Regions from separate parts of the Nonomuraea sp. NPDC049028 genome, predicted to be linked through region 3. Evidence: predicted binding sites of a transcription regulator. Region 3 holds the regulator's gene; each other region holds the start of a gene.
What was found. Region 3 encodes HrcA, which represses chaperone genes, less so after heat shock. Its sites were predicted from a motif close to TTGGCACTCTCNNNNNGAGAGTGCCAA; they were not measured.
Positions count from the first base shown of each region.

Region 1: a site for HrcA is predicted at 3,590-3,616, ahead of ACGFJ2_RS24815 (DNA starvation/stationary phase protection protein). Genes of this name have one in related genera too.
Region 2: a site for HrcA is predicted at 3,077-3,103, ahead of groES (co-chaperone GroES). Genes of this name have one in related genera too.

Region 1 covers NZ_JBICTR010000006.1:306,383-312,112, reverse strand. Annotated here, with positions in the region: gene ACGFJ2_RS24835 (lactonase family protein) at 1-563, opposite strand, end outside; gene ACGFJ2_RS24830 (helix-turn-helix domain-containing GNAT family N-acetyltransferase) at 595-1,497, shown strand; gene ACGFJ2_RS24825 (hypothetical protein) at 1,479-1,769, shown strand; gene ACGFJ2_RS24820 (alkaline phosphatase PhoX) at 1,871-2,893, opposite strand; gene ACGFJ2_RS24815 (DNA starvation/stationary phase protection protein) at 3,050-3,517, opposite strand; gene ACGFJ2_RS24810 (helix-turn-helix domain-containing protein) at 3,626-4,483, shown strand; gene ACGFJ2_RS24805 (VIT domain-containing protein) at 4,480-5,730, shown strand, end outside.
Region 2 covers NZ_JBICTR010000011.1:443,257-448,986, reverse strand. Annotated here, with positions in the region: gene ACGFJ2_RS41055 (hypothetical protein) at 1-1,387, opposite strand, end outside; gene ACGFJ2_RS41050 (methyltransferase domain-containing protein) at 1,579-2,790, opposite strand; gene groES (co-chaperone GroES) at 3,190-3,504, shown strand; gene groL (chaperonin GroEL) at 3,587-5,206, shown strand; gene ACGFJ2_RS41035 (sigma-70 family RNA polymerase sigma factor) at 5,593-5,730, shown strand, end outside.
Region 3 covers NZ_JBICTR010000012.1:365,711-371,440, reverse strand. Annotated here, with positions in the region: gene ACGFJ2_RS43140 (hypothetical protein) at 1-53, shown strand, start outside; gene ACGFJ2_RS43135 (16S rRNA (uracil(1498)-N(3))-methyltransferase) at 66-800, opposite strand; gene ACGFJ2_RS43130 (sensor histidine kinase) at 910-1,572, shown strand; gene dnaJ (molecular chaperone DnaJ) at 1,584-2,723, opposite strand; gene hrcA (heat-inducible transcriptional repressor HrcA) at 2,735-3,748, opposite strand; gene ACGFJ2_RS43115 (hypothetical protein) at 3,893-4,657, shown strand; gene ACGFJ2_RS43110 (DUF3097 domain-containing protein) at 4,675-5,484, shown strand; gene ACGFJ2_RS43105 (DUF4870 domain-containing protein) at 5,481-5,730, shown strand, end outside.

The DNA of each region.
Region 1 (5,730 bases), on a different contig from region 3:
TCGCCCACGATGTACAGGCGCGAGCCGGAGAAGACCATGTGGCGCGGCCCGGTGCCCGGGGTCAGGCGCAGCGGCTCCAGCGCCTCGCCCTCGGGGGTGTAGCGGCGGATCTGGTCGGTGCCCAGGTCGGAGACGTACAGCAGGCCGTCGTGGAAGACCGTCTGGTGGGCGTGCGGGCCCTGCTGGCGCTCGGGGTGCGGCCCGGAGCCCTCGTGGCGCAGCACGATCGGGCGGCCCTCGAACGCGCCGCGGGAGTCGAGGTGATGCAGGCTGACCGTGCCGTCGCCGTAGTTGGCGACGGCGAGCAGCTCGCCCTCCGGATCGACCGCCACGTGGCAGGGGCTGTCACCCATGCTGGGCCGCTCGTCCAGCGGGGCCAGCGCGGCCGCCTCCGTGCTGAACGCGCTCAGCCAGCCCTGGGCCAGCTCGCCCACCGCGTACAGCACCGGCAGCTTCGGATGCGCGGCCAGGAACGAGGACGAGGTGAGGCGGGTCAACTCTCCGCCGGGGGTGACGATGCCGGGCCCATATCCGCCTATATACAGGTGCTTCACAGAAGGCATCCTCTCATGCTTGACTAAAGCAATGAGTTCGTTGACAAAGGCAAGAGTCGCCGAGATCAGAGCCTTCAACCGGTTCTATACGAAGGTCATCGGCGTCCTTCAGGCCGGAATGCTCGACTCGCCCTATTCGCTGGCCGAGTGCAGGGTGCTGTTCGAGCTCGGGCACGCGGGCCGGCTGGAGACGGGCGAGCTGCGCGCCCTCATCGGTCTCGACGCGGGCTACCTGAGCAGGATCCTGACCCGCCTCGAGGGCGACGGACTGATCTCGAAGGAGCGCGCGGCCACCGACGCCCGCAAGCAGGTCGTCCGGCTCACCGCGGCGGGCGTCGAGTCGTACGGGCTGCTGGACGCGCGGTCGGACGAGGAGGCCGAGCGGCTGCTGACCACGCTGCCCGAGCCGGGACAGGAACGCCTGGTCGCGAGCATGGCCACGATCAGGACACTGCTGGAGGGCGCCGGCGAGCGCGAGCCGTACGTGATCCGCCCCCTGCGCACGGGCGACCTGAGCTGGGTCGTCTACCGGCACGGCGTCCTTTACAGCCGGGAGTACGGCTGGGGCATGGACTTCGAGCGGCTGGTGGCCAGGATCATCGGCGCCTACGACCCGTCGCGCGACATGGGGTGGATCGCCGAGGTCGGCGGGGAGCCCGCCGGGTGCGTGTTCTGCGTACGGGAGGACGACACCACCGCGCGGCTCCGGCTCCTGCTGGTCGAGCCGTCGGCCCGCGGGCTGGGCCTGGGCGGACGGCTCGTGAGCGAGTGCCTGCGCCATGCCAAGGCCGAGGGCTACAAGCGGATCACGCTGATGACCCGCGACTGCCTGGACAGCGCGCGGCGCATCTACCAGGCCGCCGGGTTCGAGCTGGAAGCGGAGCACAAGGAGACGGAGAACGGGATCGAGGTCACCGAGCAGGAGTGGAGCCGCGACCTCTAGTTCACCGCCCGCTCAGAGCCTTCGCCTCCACGGTCGGCATCCTGGGCGCGCTGGTGCCGCTCGCCGTACCCTTCCTCGCGCAGGGCACGCTGGGACCGATCGCGATGACCGCGGCGCTGTCGGTGTCGTCGGCCATCGTGGACGTCAGCCCGTTCTCGACCACGGGCGCCCTGCTCGTAGCCAACGTCAGAGGCATGGACCGGGACGTCTTCTACCGCCGGCTCCTGACCTACGGCGCGGTGATCGTCGTGGCGGGCCCGCTCGCCGCCTGAGCGGTCCTGGTGGTCCCCGGCTGGCTCGGCCAGGCCCGTACTTCCGTTTTCCCCGCGATCGGCTTCCCCGCGATCGGCGGAGGTGGCGTGCGCGAACCGGGCTAGGCGCGGAAGGGGCCGGCCACCTCGAAGGTGCGGCCGTCGTCGCGGCCCCGTCTGGCCGAGAAGTAGAGCCGCCCGCCGTCGGGCGCGAACGCCAGCCCCGTGAGCTCGGCCCCGCTGAGGCCACCAAGCTTGAGGAACGGCGTGACCGCCCGATCGGGGGTGATGACGTCGATCTCCGTCGACTGCCTGGCCACGTAGAGGTCGCCCGAGGGGGCGGCGGTGATCGCGCGTACGCCGTCGCAGATCCGGTCGAGCGTGGAGGTCTCGGCGTCGTACGCCCACAGGCCGCTGTCGCCCTCGGTGGTGAAGTAGCAGACCCCGCCCGCGTAGTGGCAGCCCTCGCCGCCGTCGAAGTGGCGGGCGTCGTCTATCTGGTGGCGCGTGGCCTTGAGCACCGCGGCGGGCGACGGCACCGGCTTCCAGTCACCGGCGAGGCAGAGCACCTCCAGGGTGCCCTCGGTGAGATCGCCCCAGTCGCCGGGCCTGAACCGGTAGAAGCACCCGTCGGGCTCCCCCTCCGTCAGGTAGACGACCTGCCGGTCGGGGTCGCAGGCGGCGGCCTCGTGCTTGAACCGGCCCATGGCCAGGCGGGGGCGCCCGGCTCGCATGCCGTACGGATCGCACTCGAACACCCGGCCGCGGTCACCGAGCTCGCAGGAGAGCCAGCTGTGCCACGGCGTCGCGCCGCCCGCCCGGTTGCGGTCGGTCCCGGACAGGATGCGGTACGCGTCGGCGATCGAACCGTCGGCGCGGAACCGGAGCGCGGACGCGCCGCCGAGCAGCGGCAGCTCGGAGTTGGACACGTAGATCCAGCCGGTGCCGTCAGGGAAGCACGCGCCGCCGTCGGGCGCCGCGTGCCACGTCAGCCCGGCCACCTTCTGGCCCGAGCGGGCCACGACCCGGCCGCTGAACCCCCCGGGCAGCGCCAGATCGTCGCCACCTGGCGGCTCCAGCGGGCCGTAAGGGCTCATCCCGCCCTGCCAGAGCGGGCCCGTGCGGAGGAGAGTCTTGCTGGACATCGTGAGGCCTCCCTCTAGGTGCCACGCTAGTCGACCCCGCCGACATGAATGACAGGGAGGCGCGAGATCAAATTCTGCGCGAAATCTCTGGCCACCGGATGAGCGCGGCGGTGCGCCGCCAGGGACCCGGAGCGCGGGCCCCGGGCTGTGGCGGCGTCAGCGCTGGGCCTGGAACATCCAGTGCTGCTTGTCGATGTCCTGAGCCACCGCGATGAGCAGGTCCTGGCTGACCGGGTCGGGCTCGTCGGTCGCGGCGACGCGCTCGCGCATTCGCTTGCCGACGGCCTCCAGGATGTCGGTCATCGTCGCCACGACCTTGCCGTCCTCGATCCAGCCGTTCTCCGGCTGTGAGAGCTTGGTGGACTTGGCGATGGTGGCCGCCCGGCCGTCCGGATTGATGCTCAGGGCGACGGCGCGCTCGGCGATGGTGTCCGCGTGCTCACGGGCCAGGGCGGTGACCTCGTCGAGCTGGAGGTGGATCTGCCGGAAGTGCGGGCCGGTCAGGTTCCAGTGCATCTGCTTGGCGAGCAGCGAGAGATCGAGGAGATCGACCAGGGCTCCTTGCAGGGCCGTCGCGACCGTCTTCTTCGCGTCGCCCGAGAGCGGACCGGTGATCGTAGCCATGATGTGTTCCTCCCCGTGGTTCGACATCAGGGTCCCTATGCGATCCAGTCCCCTTTGCCCGCTTTCTCTTGGTTGACACTGCAATAGTGACAGTGTAATTGTGAAGGTATGAGCGAGACCTGGACCATCCGTGAGCTGGCGGAGCGCGCCGCCGACGCGTTGCGCGCGCACGCCCAGCCGCACGCGCAGCCGCTCAACGGCCGGGTCCGCGACGTGCCCGGCGAGCGGTTGATCAGGTGGTACACCACGATCGGCCTCGTCGACCCACCGCTGACCAGGCGTGGACGCATCGCCCAGTACGGCCGGCGGCATCTGCTGCAGCTCGTGGCCATCAAGCGGCTGCAGGCGGCCGGGCGGTCGATCGCGGAGATCCAGACCGCCCTGACCGGCGCCACGGACACGACCTTGGAGCGGACGGCCCACCCCGGCTGGTCGACTCTGGACGAGGACGTCGCGGCGACGGGGGCCGTTCTGGACGCCACGACGACTGGGACGACGGCGCCCCAGGGCGAGGCGGCTCAGGATGCGGCGGATCTTACGGAGGGCGAGACGGGCCTTGCGGAGGGCGAGACGCCTGAGGCGGCGGCCCTCCCCGACGGCTCGGCGACTCGATCCGGGAGCCCGCGCGGCCGGTTCTGGGCCGCGCACCCCGCCGATGCGACCGGCCCCGCCCTTCCGCATCCCCCGCCCACCGACGCTCCCCCGTCCACCGGCATCGCCGACGTGCCCCTGCCCGCCGACGTTCTCCGACCGGCCGATACTCCGCCGACCGACGGTGCGGGCCGACCCGCACACCTCCCCCGGCCCAGGGGGCACGGGGCGCTGGTGCGTGGGATCAGGCTGGCTGACGGAGTGACGCTCGTGCTCGACGGCGCCGGCCGTACCCCGGCTGAAGACGACATCCAGGCGGTACTCACCGCGGCGGCACCGCTGCTGGCGCTGCTCGAAGAGAGGAAGCTAGCATGAAGATCACTTCGCTCGAGCCCACCCGGTGCCTGCCGGTGCCGGACGCCGGGTTCGGCGCGCTGCGGACGGCGCGCGGGAACCTGCCTCTGGAGAGCGTCGACGTGTCCGCCGACATCTCCGGCCTGATGGCCGAGGTCGAGGTGACGCAGGGCTTCCGCAATCCGTACGACGTCACGCTGGAGGCCACCTACGTCTTCCCGCTGCCCGACAGGGCGGCGGTGACGGGGTTCAGGATGGAGGCCGACGACCGGGTGATCGACGGCGTGCTCAAGGAGCGCGGCCAGGCCAGGGCCGACTACGACCGGGCGCTGCGCGAGGGCAAGCGGGCCGCGATCGCCGAGGAGGACCGGCCCGACGTGTTCACGATCACGGTGGGCAACCTGCTGCCGGGCGAGCGGGTGACGGTCCGGCTCACGCTGAGCCAGCCGCTGCCGTACGAGGACGGCGCGGCCACGTTCCGCTTCCCGCTGGTCGTCGCCCCCCGCTACATTCCGGGCACGCCGCTCGACGGCCCCGGCGCCGGCGACGGCACCGCGCCCGACACCGACGCGGTCCCCGACGCCTCGCGCATCACCCCGCCGGTGCTCCTGCCCGGCTTCCCCGATCCGGTACGCCTGTCGCTGACGGCGACGATCGACCCCGCCGGGCTGGACCTGCGGGAGCTGGCTTCCAGCCTGCACGTGGTCGAGGAAGAGGGTCATACGGTACGACTGCGGCCGGGCGAGCGGCTGGACCGCGACTTCATCCTGCGGCTGTCGTTCGAGGCCTCGACCGCGCTGCAGCTCGACGGCCGGGGCGCGTTCTCGCTGACCGTGCTGCCCCCGGCGCTGGAGTCGCCGCGCACGCCGCGTGACCTCGTACTGCTGCTGGACAGGTCGGGCAGCATGGGCGGCTGGAAGATGGTCGCCGCCCGCCGGGCCGCGGCGCGGATCGTCGACACGCTGACGGAGCAGGACCGGTTCGCGGTGCTGACGTTCGACTCGGTGGTGGAGGAGGCGTTCGAGGGGCTCGTGACGGCCTCGGACCGCAACCGCTACCGCGCGGTCGAACATCTCGCGCGCGTGGACGCCCGCGGCGGCACCGAGCTGCTTGAGCCGCTGCGCCGGGCGATCTCCCTGCTCCACGACCAGGACGGGCGCGAACGCGTTCTGGTGCTGGTCACCGACGGGCAAGTGGGCCACGAGGACCAGATCCTGGAGCAGACCGGCGGCGCGCTGTCGGCCATGCGGGTGCACACCGTCGGCATC
Region 2 (5,730 bases), on a different contig from region 3:
CGAGCTGGTTGAAGCGGCCCTCGTTGCGGGTGGCGGAGTCGATGAGGTGGCGGTCGGCGGCGGCCAGGCGTTCGTCGAGCCGGATGAAGTGGCCGTCGACGCGGCCGTCGAGCGTGTCGAAGCGGTTGTCGTGGCGGGACAGGTGGCCGTTCACGGTGGTCAGATGTCCGCTTACCGTGCTCAGATGGCCGTTGACCGTGGTCAGGTGCTCGTCGACGCCGCCGAGCCGGCTGTCGAGGGCGCCGTGGACGTCGAGGAGCTTGCCGTCGACGCCGTCGAGGCGCCCGGCCACGCGCTGCTCGCTCTCGTCGAGGCGGCCCGCCAGGCGCTGCTCGGTCTGGTCGAGGCGGCTTGCCGCGCTCTGCTGGGTGTCGTCGAGGAGTTCGGTCAGGGTCTGCCCAGTTTCGTGGAGCCGGGCGGTCAGCGCCTGCTCGGCCTCGTCGAGGCGGTCGGCCAGGCCCTGCTCGGACTCGCCCAGACGGGCGGTGAGGCCCTTTTCGGCCCGGTCGAGGTGCGTGGTCAGGCTCTGCTCGGTCCTGTCCAGGCGGCCGGTGAGCCGCTGGTCCAGGTCGGTCAGTAGGTCCTCGGTCTCGCCCAGGCGTACGGAGAGGCGCTGCTCGGTGCCGTCCACCTGGGCGACGAGCCGGTCCGTGGCCGCGGTGAGCTTGCCGCCGAGCTGGTGGGCGGCGGCGGTGAGCTTGCCGTCGAGCTGCTCGGCGTTGGCGGCCAGCTTGCCGTCGAAGCTGTCGGGCAGCTCCAGCAGCGCGCCTTCGATGCGGTCCGTACGGGCGGTCAGCTCGGCGAGCGACTTGTCGATGCGGCTGAAGCGGCCGGCGGCGGCCTCCATGCCCGTGTTGAGGTGACCCAGCCTGACGCCCAGGTCGCTCATCCGCTTGGTGATGCCCTCCGTGAAGTCGAGGACCGCCTGCAGCTTCTTGAGCACCTCGTCCACGTTGTCGCCGACGGTGCCGACCTCGGCCCAGAGCCCCGGCAACTCCGCCACCGGCGCGACCCGCTGGTGAACCGACTCCACATGCGCGTCAACGGTGCCCACCTGCTCGCCGACGGCGTCGACGTGGTCGCGTACCGCCTCGACATGCTGGGCAAGGCCCTCCGCCCACATCGGCGGTTTGGCCGCGATGTCGTCAAGTCGCCCGCTCACCGTTTCGAGCGTGCCGCTCAGACCCCCCAACTCCCGCTCGCGGACCTCCCTGAGCAGCCACTCCATACCCTCAAGGCGCTGGCGGATCTCGTCGAGGACGGCACCCTGGGTCCGCTGCTCGTAGACGTGGTCCTGAGACGCACGCGCGAGCAGGTCCCGCATCCTTTCGGAGATGGCGGAATCGCCGCCTGCCTGTAGAAGGGTGGTGTGGTTGGCGTGATCCACCGAAAGGCTCCTTCGCTCGCCGACGGTCTGCCGCGCAGCGGTGGGATAGGTCCGGTTTGCAGATGAAACGAGAACGCGGCTAATCGCCAAAGGGGGAGGACTCCCGCGTGCTCACCTTAGCCGCTCGATCAAGGTCCGTCAGGAGCGAAGTAAAAGATCGGGGTTGGCCCGATAATGCCCTAGTTTGCCATTTATGCAGGTGGGGCGGGGTGACAAATCAGGGCGGAAGGCTTATCCATGATGCGGGTAAGTATGATTACCGCAGATTTGTCACCCGAAAGTCGCAGGTCATTTCTGAGTCGTTCGATGTCGACCGCCGAGGCTCGCTTCTTGATGACGACATTTCCGACTTGCCGCTCGCGGAGAGTAGCGCGGAGGCGCTTCAGCGAGAACGGCAGCACTTCTTCCACCGCGTAACGCGCGGCCCATGGGGTGTCGAACGGCTCGTCGCCGGTGATGTAGGCGATCATCGGGTCGGGGAGGCGGCCGCCGACCAGCTCGGCGACCTCCCCGACGAGGTGCGCGCGGATCGCGGCCCCGTCGGGTTCGTACACGAAGCGACCGACGGGGCCGGTCGGCGCCTCGGTCCCGCGGGCGACGAGCGTCTCGCCGCCGGGCAGCAACGTCGCCCGCCGCGTCGGCCCTTCGCCTCGCGTCGGCCCCTCGGCCCGCGTCGCCCCTTCGGCGGGGCCGGTCCAGAGGGCTGCCTCCTTCACCTCGCCCTTGTACGACACCCACTCGGCTTCGGCCTCGCCCGGGATGAACTCGTACGGGATGCCCGGAGCCACCTTCAAGCAGGCCCGCCGAGCCCTGGCGACCAGGTCGAGCACGACCGGCCACGGCGGCGAGTAGGCCATGGGGTCGAACGTCCTGCCGCGGCTGGTCCGGCGGGCGGGGTCGGCGAACAGCCAGTCGTAGTCCTCCGGAGAGACCGTCGCGGCGTCCGCCTGGCGTACGGTGACCCGATCCGCGAGCCCGAGCGCCTCCGCGTTGACCCGGGCGACGGCGACGGTCAGCGGGTCGAGGTCCACGGCGTCCACGACGCAACCGGCGCGGGCCAGCGCGAGGAAGTCGCCGCCGATGCCGCAGCAGACGTCCACGACCCGCGTCCCGCCGGCGGTTCCGGCCAGGCGGCGGGCCCGGTGGGCGCCGACCTCGGCTCGGGTGGCCTGCTCCAGACCGTGCGGAGTGAAGTACATGAGTGCCGCGTCGGCGCCGAACTTGGCCTTGGCGCGCTCGCGCAGCGCCGCCTGGGTGAGCGCGGCCGAAGTGAGGCCGGCGTCGTACGACCTGCGCAGCCTCGTCGCCGCGGCCACCGGATCGGCGCCCACCACCTCGACGGCCTCGGCGAGTGCGCGCTGCCCGCGCGGGGTGAGCAACTCGGTGAAGGCGTCGAGATCCACGTCACCCGACGTTAGCGCCTCCCCGCCGCACTCCAGCCTGCGGCCGTGCGCGTACGGTGGTGGACCGGAACGTCCGCCGTGCGCGTACGGCGGACGGCTGGAACGGCCGCCGTGCGCGGTGGCTGGAACGTCCGCTGTCCGCGGAGGTGCGGGCTCAGGCGTTCGCCCCGCGTCAACAGTGCGTGTCACCCCATTTAGCCCCAACCTTGGGCAAGCTCTTGGGCCTTATCGCTCTGAGCAGACGCGTTCGTGTTGACTGTCAAGCCCCTCTTGCATATGTTTCCTGTTGGCACTCTCCCCTTGAGAGTGCCAACGTGCGACGAGGCAGGTCTGACACCCGCGACGGCAGGCCCCGCTGGTCGCCTCTTCTAGATCATTCAAATCTGAAGGGGAGGTCCGATCGTGACGACCGCCACCAAGGTTCCCGTTAAGCCGCTCGGCGACCGCATCGTGGTTCAGCCGCTTGAGGCCGAGCAGACGACCGCTTCCGGCCTGGTCATTCCTGACACCGCCAAGGAGAAGCCGCAAGAGGGCAAGGTCCTCGCGGTGGGCCCGGGCAACTGGGATGAGGACGGCGACAAGCGTATTCCGCTCGACGTCGCTGAGGGCGACATCGTCCTCTACAGCAAGTACGGCGGCACTGAGGTCAAGTACGGCGGCGAGGAGTACCTCGTGCTCTCCGCCCGCGACGTTCTCGCGATCATCGAGAAGTAAGCCGGATGCGTCGGGCCCCGGGCGCGCGTCTCGTCTGAGCGCGTGCGGCCGGGGCTTTCGACGCTAGGAGAGGACTTTCAGCATGGCGAAGATCCTAGCGTTCGACGAGGACGCACGCCGCGCGCTTGAGCGCGGCGTCAACGCCCTCGCGGACGCCGTGAAGGTAACCCTCGGCCCCCGTGGCCGCAACGTCGTCATCGACAAGAAGTTCGGTGCTCCGACGATCACGAACGACGGCGTGACCATCGCTCGTGAGATCGAGCTGGAGGAGCGCTACGAGAATCTCGGCGCCCAGCTCGCCAAGGAAGTCGCCACCAAGACCAACGACGTCGCCGGTGACGGCACCACCACCGCGACGGTCCTGGCCCAGGCGATGGTCCGCGAGGGCCTGCGCAACGTGGCCGCCGGCGCCTCGCCGCTGTCGCTGAAGCGCGGCATCGACAAGGCCGCCAAGGCGATCAGCGACAAGCTGCTGGCCAGCGCGCGCCCGGTCGAGGACAAGAAGGAGATCGCGAACGTCGCGACCATCTCCGCCCAGGACGCCAAGATCGGCGACCTGATCGCCGAGGCGTTCGACAAGGTGGGCAAGGACGGTGTTCTCACCGTCGAAGAGTCCAACGCCATGGGCATGGAGCTCGAGTTCACCGAGGGCATGCAGTTCGACAAGGGCTACCTGTCGGCGTACATGGTGACCGACCCCGAGCGCATGGAGGCCGTCCTCGAGGACGCCTACATTCTGCTCACCCAGGGCAAGATCTCCTCGATCTCCGACTTCCTGCCGCTGCTCGAGCAGATCGCGCAGACCAAGAAGCCGCTGCTCGTGGTCGCCGAGGACGTCGAGGGCGAAGCCCTGGCCGTCCTGGTCACCAACAAGATCCGTGGCACGTTCACCTCGGTCGCCGTCAAGGCTCCGGGCTTCGGCGACCGCCGCAAGGCCATGCTGCAGGACATCGCCATCCTCACCGGTGGCCAGGTCGTGAGCGAGGAGGTCGGCCTCAAGCTCGAGAACGTCGGCCTTGAGGTGCTCGGCAACGCCCGCCGCATCGTCGTGACGAAGGACAACACGACCATCGTCGACGGCGGCGGCGACCAGCAGGCGATCGAGGACCGGGTCAAGGAGATCAAGATTGCCATCGAGCAGTCCGACTCCGACTGGGACCGCGAGAAGCTGCAGGAGCGCCTTGCGAAGCTGGCCGGCGGTGTGTGCGTGCTGCGCGTCGGCGCCGCCACCGAGGTGGAGCTCAAGGAGAAGAAGCACCGCCTCGAGGACGCGATCTCCGCTACGCGCGCCGCGATCGAGGAGGGCATCGTCTCCGGCGGTGGCTCCGCGCTGATCCACGTCGCCAAGGACCTCGACGACCTGGGCCTGACGGGCGACGAGGCGACCGGTGTCGCCATCGTCCGCCGCTCGCTGGTCGAGCCGACGCGCTGGATCGCCGAGAACGCCGGTCTCGAGGGCTACGTGGTCACCCACAAGGTCTCGGAGCTGTCGGCGGGCCACGGCCTCAACGCCGCCACCGGCGAATACGGCAACCTGCTCGACCAGGGCGTCATCGACCCGGTCAAGGTCACCCGTTCGGCCGTCCAGAACGCCGCGTCGATCGCCGGCATGCTCCTCACCACCGAGGCGCTCGTCGTCGACAAGCCGGAGGAGGAGCCGGCCGCCGCTGGCCAGGGCCACGGTCACGGCCACGGCCACTGAGCCGTTCTTTCACTGAGCCGTTTCTTCCTCACCCGACCCGCGCCTGATTTCCAGGTGCGGGTCGTGTGCTTTCTCCGGCGCGCCCCTGGGCCTCCAACCCCCGCAAAGCCATGTATGGCATATGACATACGGGCAATCCAGTCGAAGCTGCTGAGAGGGTGAGCGAAGGGTGATGAACCGGGAAAGTGGTTTATTCGGGTAAACCGGATGTGTGGCTTAAGCGTCTAGGCGTCTGACAATTTCTGCACATTTGGGGTTATGGGATGAAATATTCTTCCGCAATAAAGGCTTAGTGTGGCCGGTCGATTACCGCGCGTTATCGCCGCGTCAATGTGACCAATCCGTAGCCGTTCACGATGACGACAGGCCCGATCAGTGCGGGCATCATGCCTATCGTGAGCGAGGGAAGCGTCGCCGACGCCAAAATTGGGGTAAGGCTCGCGTCGAGACTTCCGGCACGGACGGATGACTCCGACCTAAGGGAACTGACGAGCCTCGCCGTACAGGGAGATCGCACTGCGATC
Region 3 (5,730 bases):
CCGGCACCTTCGCCAGCCCGCTCGGCGGCACCCCTCTCGCCACCACACCATGAGCGGCTGAGAGCTCACCAGCGTCCGGTACGCGCCAGGAGTACGGCCGCCGCCGCCACCCCCGCCGTCGAGGTACGCAGCACCGTAGGGCCGAGCAGCACCGGCACCGCCTTCGCCGCCCTGAACCCGGCCAGCTCCGCGTCCGAGACGCCCCCCTCGGGCCCCACCACGACGACGATGTCGCCCCCCGCGGGCAGCGTCACGCCCGACAGCGGCTCGGCGGCCTCCTCGTGCAGCACCAGACCGAGCGCCGCGCCGCCGAGCAGCGCCTCGACCCCGGCCGTGGACGCCGGCGCGGCCACCTCGGGCAGGTGGAACCTGCGCGCCTGCTTGCCCGCCTCCCGGGCCGTCGAACGCCATTTGGCCAGCGACTTGGCCGCCCTGTCGCCCTTCCACTGGGTGACGCTGCGAGCCGCCGCCCAGGGCACGATCACGTCGACGCCCGCCTCGGTCATCATCTCGACGGCCAGCTCGCCCCTGTCGCCCTTGGGCAGCCCCTGGACGACGACCAGCCTGGGCTCGGGCGGCGGCACCTCGTAGCGGCCCAGCACGTCGAGTCTGAGCGTGTCCTTCAACGCCTCACGTACCACGCACTCGGCGACCGTACCGGCGCCGTCCGTCAGGTCGATCCGCTCTCCGGCGCGCAGGCGCCGGACCGAGGCCGCGTGGCGCCCTTCAGGACCGTCGAGGACCAGCTCCGGCCCGGTGCGGTCGGCGAGGCCGTCGGCCAGGAATACCGGCACGGTCACCGGCGATCACCCCAAAGATTTTCACGTTCAGTAGCCATAGGATCACGAAACGATTAAGGTTGGCCGCGATCGCACCTTCCTGAGGTCACTCTACGAGGGGTCCATAGCGATGACCGTTCCGTCCAGGAACACCCGTCGCGCGCGGCGCTGGCCGTGCGCGCTGAAGACCCGGCTGACCGTCCTGCTCACCGTCCCTGCCAGGATCGCCCGCGCGGCACCGCGCCGACTCGCCGGAAAGGCCCCGGACACGACGGGGCCCGCGGCCGAGGAGCCCCACCGGCCCGCCACCGGCCGCCCGCGCCGCCCGCCCGATCCCGTGGCCGTACGCGACGTGCTCCGCTCGGCCCTGAGCGCGGCCGGGTCCGGCCGCGCGGTGCTGGGCGAAGTGGACGACGCCCTGCTCAGGGGCACGGCCGTCGCCGAGATCGCGCACCTGGTGACCGAGCTGGTCGACAACGCGCTGACCTGCTCGGCGCCCGACACCGAGGTGGAGATCCGGGCCAGCACCCGCGAGGGCGAGTGCCATATCGCGATCGTCGACCAGGGCGTGGGGATGACCGAGGGAGAGCGCGCCGCCGCGAACGCCCGGCTCCGTGGCGAACGGCGCTTCTTCGCCGCCCCCACCCGCTACCTCGGCCACTACGTGGTGGGCAGGCTGGCCGAGCGGCTCGGTGTGCGCGTGTGGCTGGACGAGTCGCCGCCACACGGCATCACCGCCCGGGTGGCCCTCCCGGGCGAACTCCTGGTGCCCTTACGGGTCACCGGCCGTTGAATGTGTCCTGTTCAGCGGCCGTTGAACGCGTCCCGCAGCCGCGAGAAGAACCCCTGCTGCCCGGGGGCGAACTTCCCGGGCGGCCGCTCCTCGCCACGCTGCTTGGCCAGCTCGCGCAGCAGCTCCTCCTGCGCCGGGTCGAGGCGCAGCGGGGTCTCCACGTTGACGTGGATGAGCAGGTCGCCGCGGCCCGTCTCGTTGAGCCGCTGCACGCCCCTGCCGTACATCGTGATGACCTGGCCCGACTGCGTGCCCGGCCGCACGTCGACCTCCTCGGAGCCGTCGAGCGTCTCCACGGCGAGGTTGGTGCCGAGCGCGGCGGCCGTCATCGGGATCTGGACCGTGCAGTGCAGGTCGTCGCCGCGCCGCTCGAAGATCTCGTGCGGGCGCTCGACGATCTCCAGGAAGAGGTCTCCGGGCGGGCCGCCGCCGGGGCCGACCTCGCCCTCGCCGGCGAGCTGGATGTGCGTGCCGTCCTCGACGCCCGCGGGGATACGGACCTTGATCGTACGGCGGGTGCGCACGCGGCCGTCACCCGAGCACTCCTGGCACGGGTGGCGGATGATCGTCCCGAAGCCGCCGCACTGGGGGCACGGCCTGGAGGTCATGACCTGGCCCAGGAACGACCGGGTGACCTGGGAGATCTCGCCGCGCCCGTTGCACATGTCACAGGTGTCGGGGTGGGTGCCGGACGCGGCGCCCGCGCCCTGGCAGATCTCACAGAGCACGGCCGTGTCGACGACCAGCTCGCGGGTGGTGCCGAAGGCGGTCTCGCGCAGGTCGAGCTCGACGCGGATGGTCGCGTTGCGACCTCTCCTGGCCCGCGAACGGGGCCCGCGCGCGCCCCCGGCCGTGCCGAAGAAGGCGTCCATGATGTCGCTGAACGGGAAGCCCGCGCCGAAGCCGGCCGCTCCCTGGCCCGCGCCGGCGCCGCCGAAGGGGTCGCCGCCCAGGTCGTACATCTGACGCTTGTTGGCGTCGGACAGCACCTCGTAGGCCTGCGTGATCTCCTTGAACCGCTCCTGGGTCGCGGGGTCCGGATTGACGTCGGGATGGAGTTCGCGGGCAAGCCTGCGGTAGGCCTTCTTGATCTCTTCCTGACTGGCGTCACGGCGCACCCCGAGGGTGGCGTAGTAGTCGCTGTTTGCCACTTATCGACCTCTTATGATGCAGCCAGGATTTGGCTGACGTAGCGTGCCACCGCGCGCACGGCGCCCATCGTCACGGGATAGTCCATCCTCGTGGGGCCTAGCACGCCTAGCCGGGCCAGTTCGTTGTCGCCAGAACCGTACCCGGTTGCGACGATCGACGTGCCACGGAGGAACGGGTTCTCCGAGCCGATGCGCACGGTGAGCGTGGACGGGGTGTCTGTGGAAGTCTCGCCGAGCAGCCGCATGAGCACGACCTGCTCCTCCAGTGCTTCGAGCACATCGCGCAGCCCGGTCGAGAAGTCGGCCCCGGCGAGGTTGGCCGCACCGGCGAACACGATCTTCTCATCATGGCGCTCGACCAGCGTCTCGAGGAGCACCGACAGGATAGTGGCCACCACGGGACGGTCTTCGACGGGCAGCCGCTCCGGCAGGTCGGCGACCTGATCGGGGACGTTGAGCAGGCCGCAGCCGTCGAGGGAGGCGTTGAGCACCGCGCGCAGGTGCGCGATGCGGGTGTCCTCCACCACTTCGGGCAGCTCGACCACCCGCTGCTCGACGCGGCCCGTGTTGGTGATCAGCACGAGCATGATCCGCCGGTCGTGCAGGGGCACGAGCTCGACGTGCCTGACCGTCGAGCGGGTCAGCGTCGGGTATTGCACGACCGCGACCTGCCGGGTGAGCTGCGCGAGCAGCCGCACCGTGCGGGTGACCACGTCGTCGAGGTCGACCGCGCCGGCGAGGAACGTCTCGATCGCCCGGCGCTCCGCCCCGGAGAGCGGCTTGACCTGCGAGAGCCGGTCGACGAACAGGCGATAGCCCTTGTCCGTCGGCACGCGGCCCGCGCTGGTGTGCGGCTGGGTGATGTAGCCCTCCTCCTCCAGGGCGGCCATGTCGTTCCTGACCGTCGCTGGGGAGACCTTCAGGTTGTGGCGTTCGGCGAGCGCCCTGGAGCCCACCGGCTCATTGGTGGACACGTAGTCTTCGACAATGGCGCGGAGCACCGCCAGCTTCCGATCGTCGAGCACGCGCTCACCTCCTACCTCTGCCTTTCAGGAAACGACAGGTCTAGCACTCTGTGTTCCCGAGTGCCAAGTGTACGGCTCCCGCCCACAAGGTGCGATAACACCGGAGCTAGCGAGTGGCCGCCAATAGGGCGCACACTGGCCGATATGACCGACGACTCCCAGCCCCCCTCCTACGGTCCACCGCCGGGACAGGGTCCGTACCAGGGGCAACCTCCCCAGTACGGCCCGCCGCCGCCCCAATATGGTCCGCCGCAATACGGCCAGCAGCACTACCAGCCCGGCCCCTACGGGCAGCAGCAGCCGTACCAGCCCGGACCTTACGGCACGCCGCAGCGGTTCGGCCCTCAGGTTGACCCGAAGTTGATCAGACCGCGGTTGCGGTGGATCGCGGTCGCCTGGGGCCTGGCGCTGCTCGCCGGGCTGGTCGGGGTGGGAGTGTTCGTGAGCGGCATCCTGAACACGGTGGGCGCGGTGGCCCCGGCCAAGACGTTCACGGCGGGCCAGAGCGTCACCGTGCCGCTGGACCCGGCGGAGAAGCCGGTGGTGTACCTCGCCAGTGAGAGCCAGGTCCATTACATGTGCCGGATCGACGGCGGTCCCGGCCAGGCCAGGCTCGCCAAGACGTCCGGCACCGAGCGGGTCACCGTCAACGGCACGCAGTGGCAGCTCATCCTCGTGGTCAACGCGCCTGCCAAGGGCGACTACCAGTTCACCTGCACGACCCAGGAGCCGACCAACGTGCGCTTCGGCGTCGGCCGCGACTTCGCCGCCGCCGCGGGCGGGCTGGTGGGCGGTGTGGCGGCGCTGCTGGTGATCCCGGGTCTGGGCGTGCTGGCCGCCGTCATCACGACGATCATGGTGGTAACCCGGCGCAGCTCTCATCGCAAGCGCCTTGCGGCGGGCGGGTGATTTGCTACGGTCCCCGTGTGTACGACGGCGATGTTCTAGCGGGAAATTGGCGGCGGCCGGGCAAGGGCAAGATCCCCCAGGTGCCCGCCGAACTCGATCTGGTCGTGGAGGACGCCGAGAGCGGCTTCTGCGGCGCCGTGGTGGCCTGCGACAAGGAGGCCGTCACGCTGGAGGACCGCTTCGGCAAGCGCCGCCTGTTCCCGTTCGCGCCCGCCGCGTTCCTGCTGGACGGCAAGGTCGTGACGCTCGTACGGCCGGCCGCACCGGGGGTGTCGAGCCCCAGGCGGAGCGCGTCCGGCTCGATAGCCGTCGAGGGCCTGCGGGCCAGGGTGGCAAAGGAGAGCCGCATCTACGTGGAAGGCGTGCACGACGCCGCCCTCGTGGAGAAGATCTGGGGCCACGACCTCCGGGTGGAGGGCGTCGTGGTCGAGTACCTGGAGGGCGTGGACGACCTGCCCGCGATCGTCGCCGAGTTCGGCCCGTCGCCGGAGCGTAGGCTGGGCGTGCTGGTCGACCATCTCGTGCCGGGCTCCAAGGAGAGCCGGATCGCCGCTCAGGTGACCTCACCCCACGTGCTCGTCGTGGGCCATCCCTACGTGGACATCTGGCAGGCGGTCAAGCCCTCCGTGCTGCGGATCCCGGCCTGGCCGGACGTGCCGCGCGGGGTGCCGTGGAAGGAGGGCGTGATCGCCGCCCTGGGCTGGCGGATGGAACCGGCCGACGCGTGGCGGCGGATCCTCGGCGCCGTCTCGGCATTCACGGACCTGGAGCCCGAGCTGCTCGGCCGGGTCGAGGAACTGATCGACTTCGTTACGGAGGCACCATGAGCCAGGATCCCCCGCAGCCGCCGCCGGACGATGATGCGACGCGACGCATCTCGCAGTCGGACATCAACCCCGAAACCCCTCGGCAACCGGAGTACGGCGCCCAGCCTGGCTCCGGACCGACGCCCGGATACGGAGCCCAGCCTGGGTCGGGTCCCGCGCCCGGATACGGCGCCCAGCCAGGGTCCGGTCCCGCGCCCGAGTATGGCGGTCAGCCCGGCTCGGGGCCCGCGCCTGGGTATGGTGGCC